2 regions of the Arthrobacter sp. 'calajunan' genome follow, and region 1 is predicted to be linked to the other one. Evidence: riboswitches for the same ligand, from Rfam matches in the RefSeq annotation. Region 1 holds a riboswitch; the other holds the start of a gene.
The links. A riboswitch is a leader RNA that binds a small molecule or an ion and turns the genes downstream of it on or off. The one in region 1 is predicted to bind S-adenosylmethionine.

Region 1 (4,622 bases):
TGAACGCGGCGCCTCTTCGCGGCAGGCTCTGTCCGGGGAGTCACACCACACCGGGAGCCACTGCACAGACTCAGAGAATCAGGGTCCAGAGCACCACGGCAGGTTCATCGCCGGGGTTTTCCCAGCTGTGCGGTTCCCGCCCCGGAAAGGTCATGGTGTCCCCCGCAGCGAGCTCGACCACCCGTTCGGGCAGCACCAGCGTGAACACCCCGGAGGCCACGTGCAGCACTTCGAGCTCGCAATCCACCGAATACAGTTCGTTCTCCCCCTTGCCCCGGGGTTCCACTTCGGCGCGAATGACCTGGACGCGCTTTTCGCCGCGCGGGGTGACCAGCTTCTCGGTGATGCCCGAGCCTCCCAGCGAGATGCGCGGCGCATCCCCCAGTCGCACCAAAGTCGTGTCCGGTACTTCGAACAGGGTCCCGACCTCGATCCCCAGCACCTCGCAGAGCTTGAGCAGCGTGGAGACCGACGGACTGGTCAAGTCGCGTTCGACGCGGGAAAGAAACCCCTTGGTCAACCCGGAAAGCTCGGCGACCTGGTCGATCGTCATGTGCTGCTGCTGGCGGACGCCGCGCAGCCGTGCTCCGATGTTGATTGACGAGCCTGAGGGTTCGACGGGCAGAGCTTTCATCCGTGGGGCACCTGGACCTGTTCACTCGAAGGATAGGCAGCGACCGCGGGAGTGTACTTCTGCCGGCCGCTCTGCGTCCCCAGTTTACCAATACGCAACTTCCGGCCAACCGGAACGGGAGAATATGACACCTTGGCTTCGGTGGCTTCCCATTTCCTGAAGCTGGTTCCCCGAACCGTGGCCTGCATCTACACTCGGTCCATGGACGACACCCCGAACAGCACCGTGGCCAGGCTGCGCGAATACCTGAACGACGCGCGGCAGGCAGTCATCTTCAAAAGCCGGCAGCTCGGCGAGGAGCTGGCCCGCCAACCCATGACCCCCACCGGCACGCACGTGCTGGGCGTCGTGCACCACCTGGCGATCACCGAGTACGGCTACTTCGGTGCGTGCCTCAATCGGCCGGTCAACGACTCCTACGTCCAGCAGCTGCTGGACATCGACGACCCGCAGGCGGATTTCATTCCGCCAGCCGATGCCAGCGCGCAGCAGGTCATCGAGCTCTACCAGCGGGCCATCGCCTTCGCCGAGGCCGGGTTCGACCAGCTGGAGCTCGCCTCCCCGGCCGAAGTCCCCTGGTGGGTCCGCCACCGGCACACCACCCTGGAACATCTCATGGTGCACATGATCGCAGAGACCTCGCGCCATGCAGGCCATCTGGACATCGTCCGCGAGCTGCTGGACGGGCAGGTCGGGCTGCGCGCGGAAGCGCCGAACCTGCCGGACTACACGCCCCGGCAATGGCAGGAGCAGCGCGACCGGCTGCAGCAGACCGCGCAGTCCAAGCGAGGCTCCGACTAGGGCTTCGCGCGGAGTTCATATTACGGAATGAAACTTCACGACTTAATATTGCGGCGGTAGCATCGACACTGTTGCTTCACGAGACGCGGCGCCAAGCTCCGACTGGCCGCGCACCAACCCCAGGTTCATGGGTGGTTCGGATGAAGAAGCGGTCCGGGCATCGACCGATGCGCGGGCAAGAGCTCAGCGAGAGTTGTCGTGTCATGGCATTTTCCGTCCTCCCCATCATCGATCTGCAGACCGGACAGGTGCAGTTCACCGTGCAGGACCGCTGGTACACCCGCTACATTTCAGACCCGGCGCACCTTGAGCGGCTGATCACCCGTTCCTCCCGGCGCCCGGTCTTCGATCCCGCGGCCGGCGAGCTGGTGGTGTTCGTGGCGTCCGCCGGGCAGCCCGATGGGCGCAGCCTTGCTTTTAGGCTTGCCAAATTCCCCGGCACCATCTCGCTGGCTAAACTGAGAGGCTGAACAGAATCCCGGGTTTCGTTGAGAAATCCCAAGCCGTAGGAGAGTCATCCTCGTGATGTCACACAGCCCCACGACTGAGCCCACCCCCGCCCAGATCCGCCGCTGGCGCAAGTACGTTGCGGACGAGGTCGCCGAAGGCGCCATCTACCGCGCGCTGGCCCAGAAGAAGACCGGACAGGAAAAGCAGATCCTGCTGGGACTGGCCGCGGCGGAAGAACGCCATGAGGAATACTGGCGCACCAAGCTCGGGGCGCATGCCCGCCCGGTGCGTCCCTCGCTGCGTCGCAGCTTCCTGCGTTTCCTCGCCCTGAGCTTCGGCTCGGTGTTCGTGCTCGCGCTGGCGCAGCGGGCCGAAAGCAGCACCCCCTACGCGACCGATGCCGACGCGTCGCCGCAGATGGCCGCCGACGAGCAGGTCCACGAGGAAGTCGTCCGCGCCCTGGCCACCGCGGGCCGCGCGCAGCTGTCGGGCAACTTCCGTGCCGCGGTCTTCGGCGCCAACGACGGCCTGGTCTCCAACCTGGCCCTGGTCATGGGCATCGGGGCGACCGGTGTTTCCTCCGGACTGGTGCTGTTCTCCGGCATCGCCGGCCTGCTGGCCGGCGCGCTGTCCATGGCCGCCGGCGAATACGTCTCCGTGCGTTCGCAGCGCGAGCTGCTCACGGCTTCGCGTCCCACTCAGGTGACGCTGACCGCCGCCCCTGACCTGGATTTGGACGCCAATGAACTGGTGCTCATCTACAAGGCCCGCGGCATGACCGACGAGGATGCCGAGCACCGCGCTGCAGAACGCATGGGCCTGTTCACCTGCGACTGCAACCCGTCCTTCTCGCTGAACCCGGAAGCCCGGGCCGAAGAGCTGGCGAACGAGCACGAGGAACTGGGCTCGGCCACCGGCGCCGCGGCGACCTCCTTCTGCCTGTTCGCCTCCGGAGCGGTCATCCCGATCCTTCCCTACATCTTCGGCATGTCAGGCCTGGCTGCGATCATCACCTCGGTGCTGCTGGTCGGCGCCGCGCTGATGATCACCGGCGGCATTGTCGGGCTGCTGTCCGGGGCCTCGCCGATGAAGCGCGGCCTGCGCCAGCTGGCCATCGGCTGGGGCGCCGCCGCAGTCACCTACTGCCTCGGCTTGCTGTTCGGCACCAACGTGGCCTGAGCCCCGCCGGCTCGATGAGCCATTCCCACGGCCGCCGCCTGCTTCACCAGGCGGCGGCCGTTGCCGTTCTCAGAATCTGGTGCGCCGGCGCAGCGACTGCATGCCGCCGATGAATTCCACCGCTTCGGCCACCGAATCGACCAGGGCGATCTTGTCCTCCATGATCTGCTCGGCGGCCAGCGCCTTGAGCAGCTGCCAAGCCGGCAGTGTGCGGGTCCAATGCTCGCGGCCGACCAACACCAGTGGCACCACCCTGGCCCCGGTGGCGTAGTAGTTCTCGCAGGCGTCCTGGAAGATTTCCTGCACCGTGCCGGCGGAACCGGGCAGCACCACGATCCCGCCGTTGGATTGCTCCAGCAGCAGCGCCTCGCGGGTCGCGTTGGCGAAGAACTTGGCGATGTGCGTGGCGAACAGGTTCGGCGGTTCGTGCCCGAAGAACCAGGTCGGAACCCCCAGCGAGGTGCGTTCCGAGGGAAAGCGGGCCTTCACGGCGAGCGCGGTGCGCGCCCAGCCGGTGCGCCGGTGGATCGCGTCCGGTTCCGCCGCCAGCATCTGCAGGGCCGTGGAGATCTCCTCCCGCCCGCGGTCGGCCAGCCAGGCACCGGCGTTCGCCGCTTCCATGGCTCCCGGTCCCCCGCCGGTGGCCACGGCGTATCCGGCGCGGGTCAGCCGCGCCCCGAGGTCCAGCGCCTGCGCGTACTGCTCGGTGCCTCGGCTCAGGGCGTGCCCGCCCATGACTCCGATGATCGGGGTGTCCTTGAAGGCGCCGTCGTAGACCTCGGAGATCAGCGCCTGCCCCACGTGGTGGTCGTGCAGCGTCGCTGCCATCGCCTGGTCGTCGCTCAGCAGCTGGCGCGGACCGTGCTGCTGCGAGTAGGTGTAGATCCGCGCGTCCGGCACATGCTCATAGGTCTGCGTGCTGATTCCCTCGTACAGTTCCTCGGGGGTGTACAGCCCGCGGTCGCTGGTGCGGAAGGGCAGCTGCTCCCCCGAGTCCATGCACAACCCGCCGGTGCCCTGGACCAGGGCGCGGCCGGCTTCACTGAACTGGCAGTCGATGAACAGCGCCTCGGCCAGGTCCAGCGCGGCGAGCACCGTATCGCGCCCGCGCAGATCCACCCGGTGCACCCGCCAGCTGCGGCCGCGGGAGCGCTGGAAACCCAGCGCTTCGGCCGCCAAGCGGTCGAATTCCGCCAGTGAGGTGATGTTGACGGCGCGCGCCGGAAGATACGGCCAGACTTGGGACATGGCTCCACGCTACGTGACAGTTAGGGATTATTCACAGTAGGGGGCTCTCAACTTTCACGACGGGCCAGAACGTGAAACGATTAGCGGATGACTAATGCTGTTCCACCGACCATCGACGCAAGGCACCTGCTGGCGTTCTTGGGCAATGTTCCCTTCTTCCACGGCAAGAAACTCGCCGACGAAGCCAATGCCGTGGTCGATGTTGAATTCGATGAGTCATCGGGGCAGATCGAAGGCACCGTGTTTGCCGGCGGCGAGGACTTTTCGCCCATGGTCCAGCTGCGCCGCGGCGCCGCCGGCTGGGAAATCG
Region 2 (4,622 bases), on a different contig from region 1:
GCTGCGCGTATCTTTCATGCAGCAGCCGCAGGGTGGCGTCATCGCTGGTTGTCACGCGCCCCTTTCGCGGCCGGGATTTTCCGAGTTGATTCTCGCTCATGCCTGATACACGAGCGAATCGGGCATTTCGTTCAATCCAGGCCAAGGATATCCGCAATCAGCCGGCGTGCGCTCGCCGGGGCCGAAGGCGCCGTGCCTATCTGTTCAGGGCCTGCTTGATGGCCCTGCCCAGCGGGGTGGGTGCGCGGCCGATCAGCCGGGCGAGGTCCGAGCCGTGCACCTCAAGGGCGCCGTCGCGGATACGCACGTCGGTGTCCACCAGGATCTCGGCGTAAACCTTGGGAATTCCGGACTGTTCGTAGATGCCGGCCAGGGTCTGCGGGTCCAGATCCCGGTAGGTGACCTCTTGCCCGGTGGCGGCGCCGAGCGCTCCGGCCAGCTGGCCGAGCGTGAAGGACTTGTCTCCGCCGAGCTCGTAGATGGTTCCCCCGGCAACCTGCTCATCCAGCAGGACGGCCGCTGCAGCCTCGGCGAAGTCCGCGCGGGTGGCGGCGCTGATTTTTCCCTCGCCCGCCGCGCCGAGGATCACCCCGCTGTTGAGGTAGCCCATGAGCTGGTCCGTGTAGTTCTCGGTGTACCAGCCGTTGCGCAGCAGGACATAGGGGATCCCGGATCCTGCCAGCAGGTCCTCGGTGGCCACGTGTTCGGCGGCCAGCTTCAGCTGGCCGGTGCGCGCGTTGGCGATGGATGTGTAGGCGATCAGCGACACGTTAACACGACGGGCGGTATTGATGATGTTCTCGTGCTGCGGGATCCGGTGTCCCACGTCGCTGCCGGAAATCAGCAGCAGCCTGTCGACGCCTTCGAGGGCCGCGACGAGCGTGTGCGCCGCGTTGTAGTCGGCGACGCGGGTCTCCACGCCCTTGGCTGCCAAGGCGGCGAGTTTCTGCGGGGACCTGCCGAGCGCGACCAGGCTGCCCGCTGGGGCGTCCCGGGATAACAGCGCATCGATAACGAGGGTGCCGAGTTTTCCGGTAGCTCCGGCGACTGCGATCTTCATGAGTTTCCTCCGTTGACGGTTACCGTTGCCAACGACGTGCCGGCCGAAGGCATTCCCGCGGCCGGTGGCAGGTCAGTGCAGAACTTCCGAAAACCTAGGATGCGGCGCTCAGCTCGCTGGCGCTTGCCTTCAGCAGGTCCTCGAAGATCGACTTGTTCCACTGGAACCCGCGCTTCGCCTCGTCCAGCACCGCTTCGGCATGCGAGGTGTTCGCCCCGAAAACATCGAGTTTGTCGCGGTAGGAATCCTTGTAGATTTTTGGCTTGTCGATGGCCTCGAACTTCCACATGTTCAATGCTTCATCGGGAATGGAATAGTGGCGGGATACGAGCTTTCCGATGGCTAGGCCGCCGGACAGGTCTCCCAGATAGCGCAGGTAGTGGTGGGCGACGAGGCGCGCCGGTTCCGCCGCCGAGGCGCGGATTGCCGCAACGTAGGCCTCGGTGGCCGGCAACGCCGCGGGGATCTCCTTCAACCCGTGGGCCGGCAGCAGGACATCCAGGTCTTTTGCAATCTGCCCACTGCGTTCAAGTGCCGCGTCGAAGATTTGGCGAAGTTCCGGATCCGCGGCAAGCACCCGGACTTCCTCTTCCAACGCACCGTAGATGTAGTGGTACTGGGCAATAAGCAGCATGTAGTCGCGTGCCGAGCGTTCCCCGCCCATCAGCGTGGTGATGAAGTCGCTGGATTCTGCGGCGTGGTGATCTTCCTGGGTGACGCTGCGAAGCCGGGCGGAAAACTGTGTTGCGTCGGTGGCGGTCATGTTGCCCGTCTTTCTTAGCGCGATTGGAATGGCGAAATTGCTTATTATGGCTAACCTAATTTCCGGTTCCAATCGAGGGTTGTTCCATTCCGCAGCAGACGGTGATTTCCGTGTTCACCGGACGGCGGACGCATCGGCTTGGGAAGCGGCAGGCCGTGGTCGCTGATATCGCGATTTTGCCCCACTAGCTCCTTCACCCATGGAGCCGCAACAGATCTTGCGTCCTGGTGCCGAGTCAAGAATTTGTCAGAGCTGTCGACAAGAATCGTCACAAGACGCTTTGTGACGTGCAAAATGACTCGTTTCAAGAGCGTTGATAACCGTTGCTGGGTTTCATGACGTTTTACTTACGTCACGCTTGGTCACATTCAACTCCGTGTTCGACACTGAAATTGTTCAAGAAATTGGACACCACACCATCCAGAGCGACTGAGAGACCTGGCTCGTTGACGTCGCAGCAACCACCCGACAGCGGAAGCGGTGCTAAGGCCCGGACCGATGGAGATCTTTTACTTCTCGATGCTGACGATCGTGTTAATCAATCGCAAAGCAGGGAAGAATGCTCCGCCTTAAGACGAAGTAAGGAGCGAACATGATCCACTTGCAAGACGTGACGACAACCTTTGGCGAAGGGGAAAACAAATTTACCGCCGTCAAGAACGTAAATCTTGACATTGCACAGGGCAGTATCCATGGCATTATCGGGTTCTCTGGGGCCGGTAAATCCACATTGCTGCGAAATATCAACCTCTTGCAAAGACCGACATCAGGGAAGGTGCTGGTCGAAGGTATCGACCTGATGTCACTCAATGAAGAGGAACTGCGCGCACAGCGGCATCAGATCGGAATGATTTTCCAGCATTTCAATCTGCTGAACAACCGAACAGCCGTTCAGAATGTTGAACTTAATCTGAAGTTCCAGGGCGTCCCAAAAAGGGAACGGCGCCAGCGAGCGTTGGAAGCACTCAGTGTTGTGGACCTGTCCGACAAAGCATCGGCCTATCCCGGCCAGCTATCTGGAGGCCAAAAACAACGGATTTCGATTGCAAGGGCGCTGGTTACGGAACCGAAAATTCTGCTTTGCGACGAGCCCACTAGCGCGGTTGATCCCCGAACGACCGCTTCGGTGCTGCAATACCTCAGCGACATCAATGCCAATCTCGGGATCACGACAATTATCGTCACGCACGAAATGAACGTCATTAAGGCAATTGCAGACAAAGTGTCGGTCATGGAAGACGGTTCAGTAGTTGAAGAATTTGAGCTGAGAAGTCTGAAGGAACCAGGTTTTGAACCACAAACTTCAATTGGCCGCTATTTGATTAGCGATGAAATTAGCCTGCAGCGCAGGAACAAAACCAATGAGCTTGCAACATCGGTCTTCGCCTAGATCGAAAGGGAGAAGAAACTGATGAACAACCTAAATGTACTGCTGACCACTCAAGGGGTATCAAGCTTCACCATCGAGCGAGTAGCTGAACTGGCACCCGAAATTTGGACTGCTATTGCGCAAACGCTAGCGATGCTCCTTGTCTCGATCCCTCTTGCAGTTCTGATAGGAACTCCATTAGGCATCTGGCTATATTCCATGTCACCCAATGGATTGCGTCCGCGGCCGCGACTGCATCGAGTAGTCGACGGGATCGTGAACACTCTGAGGTCGTTCCCGTTCCTGATCTTGCTTATCGCGATCATTCCATTCACCAGATTCGTTGTAGGAACAACCGTTGGCACGGCAGCGGTGATCGTCCCACTTACCATCAACGCTATCCCTTATTTTGCTCGGTTCGTCGAACAGAACATCACTCAACTCGGTTCAGGCGTTGTCGAAGCAGCACAGGCAATGGGTGCAACACGAGGACAAATCATCAGAGATGTCCTCCTAGTCGAAGCTAAACCGGCTCTCCTGTCTTCCATGACGATCATGACCGTCAGCTTTATCTCTTACTCAGCAATGGCCGGACTTGTAGGCGGCGGTGGCATCGGGGACTTTGCAATTCGCTACGGCTATTACAGATATGAAACCGGAGTCATGCTCATTGCGATCATTCTCATGATCCTCATGGTTCATGCAGTTCAACTTTTGGGAACCACGTTCTCGCGACGCGCAGACAAGCGCTAACCAACAAACCTCAGTCTTCGAATAGAGATCAAATCATGCAGAAAACAACTCGTCGTTCATTCCTGGCATTGGCAGCTAGTGCAGTGGCAGTCATGGGACTAACCTCCTGCGGGCTATCCGGTGGAAACGCCGCATCCTCCGACGATAAGACGATCAAGATGATCGTTACGGAATCAGCTCCCTCGCAGGAACCAACCAAGATCGCTCAGAAGATTTTGGAACAGCAGGGTTGGAAGTTGGAAGCCACATACGTTACCGACATCGTTCAGCCTAACCATGTGGTTTCCAACGGAGAATACGACGCGAACTTCTTCCAGCACGGAGCCTATCTTGAGCAGTTCAAAAAGGATCAGAATGTGGATGTTGAACCTGCGTTCTACACATACAGTTCGCCGGCTGGTGTGTATTCGTCGAAATACAAGTCGGCATCTGAACTGCCGGACGGGGCAAAGATTGCGTTGCCTGTAGACCCCGCAAACAATGGCAGGGCCTTGGCCCTCTTGGACAAAGCAGGGCTTTTGAAGGTTACCGAGGGAAAGAGCGTCATCCATTTGTCGCAGAAAGACATTCTGGAGAATCCGAAGAATTTCAGTTTCGTCGAGGTGGATCAGCAGTCTCTGTCGAAAACCCTGCCAGACGTTGATGCCGGATTCTTGTTTGCCCGCCTTGGAGCCGAA

Region 2: another riboswitch for S-adenosylmethionine. It lies ahead of RF641_RS12430 (methionine ABC transporter ATP-binding protein); the one in region 1 lies ahead of RF641_RS16390 (hypothetical protein).

What each region holds. Positions count from the first base shown of each region.
Region 1 is NZ_JBKZDY010000015.1:8,163-12,784, forward strand. It holds gene RF641_RS16380 (helix-turn-helix domain-containing protein) at 71-634, opposite strand; gene RF641_RS16385 (DinB family protein) at 836-1,435, shown strand; SAM riboswitch class IV at 1,510-1,623, shown strand; gene RF641_RS16390 (hypothetical protein) at 1,639-1,905, shown strand; gene RF641_RS16395 (VIT1/CCC1 transporter family protein) at 1,961-3,064, shown strand; gene RF641_RS16400 (LOG family protein) at 3,134-4,312, opposite strand; gene RF641_RS16405 (DEAD/DEAH box helicase) at 4,400-4,622, shown strand, end outside.
Region 2 is NZ_JBKZDY010000007.1:114,795-119,416, forward strand. It holds gene RF641_RS12415 (sigma-70 family RNA polymerase sigma factor) at 1-55, opposite strand, end outside; gene RF641_RS12420 (SDR family oxidoreductase) at 197-1,060, opposite strand; gene RF641_RS12425 (heme oxygenase (biliverdin-producing)) at 1,155-1,823, opposite strand; SAM riboswitch class I at 2,237-2,328, shown strand; gene RF641_RS12430 (methionine ABC transporter ATP-binding protein) at 2,416-3,213, shown strand; gene RF641_RS12435 (methionine ABC transporter permease) at 3,235-3,945, shown strand; gene RF641_RS12440 (MetQ/NlpA family ABC transporter substrate-binding protein) at 3,981-4,622, shown strand, end outside.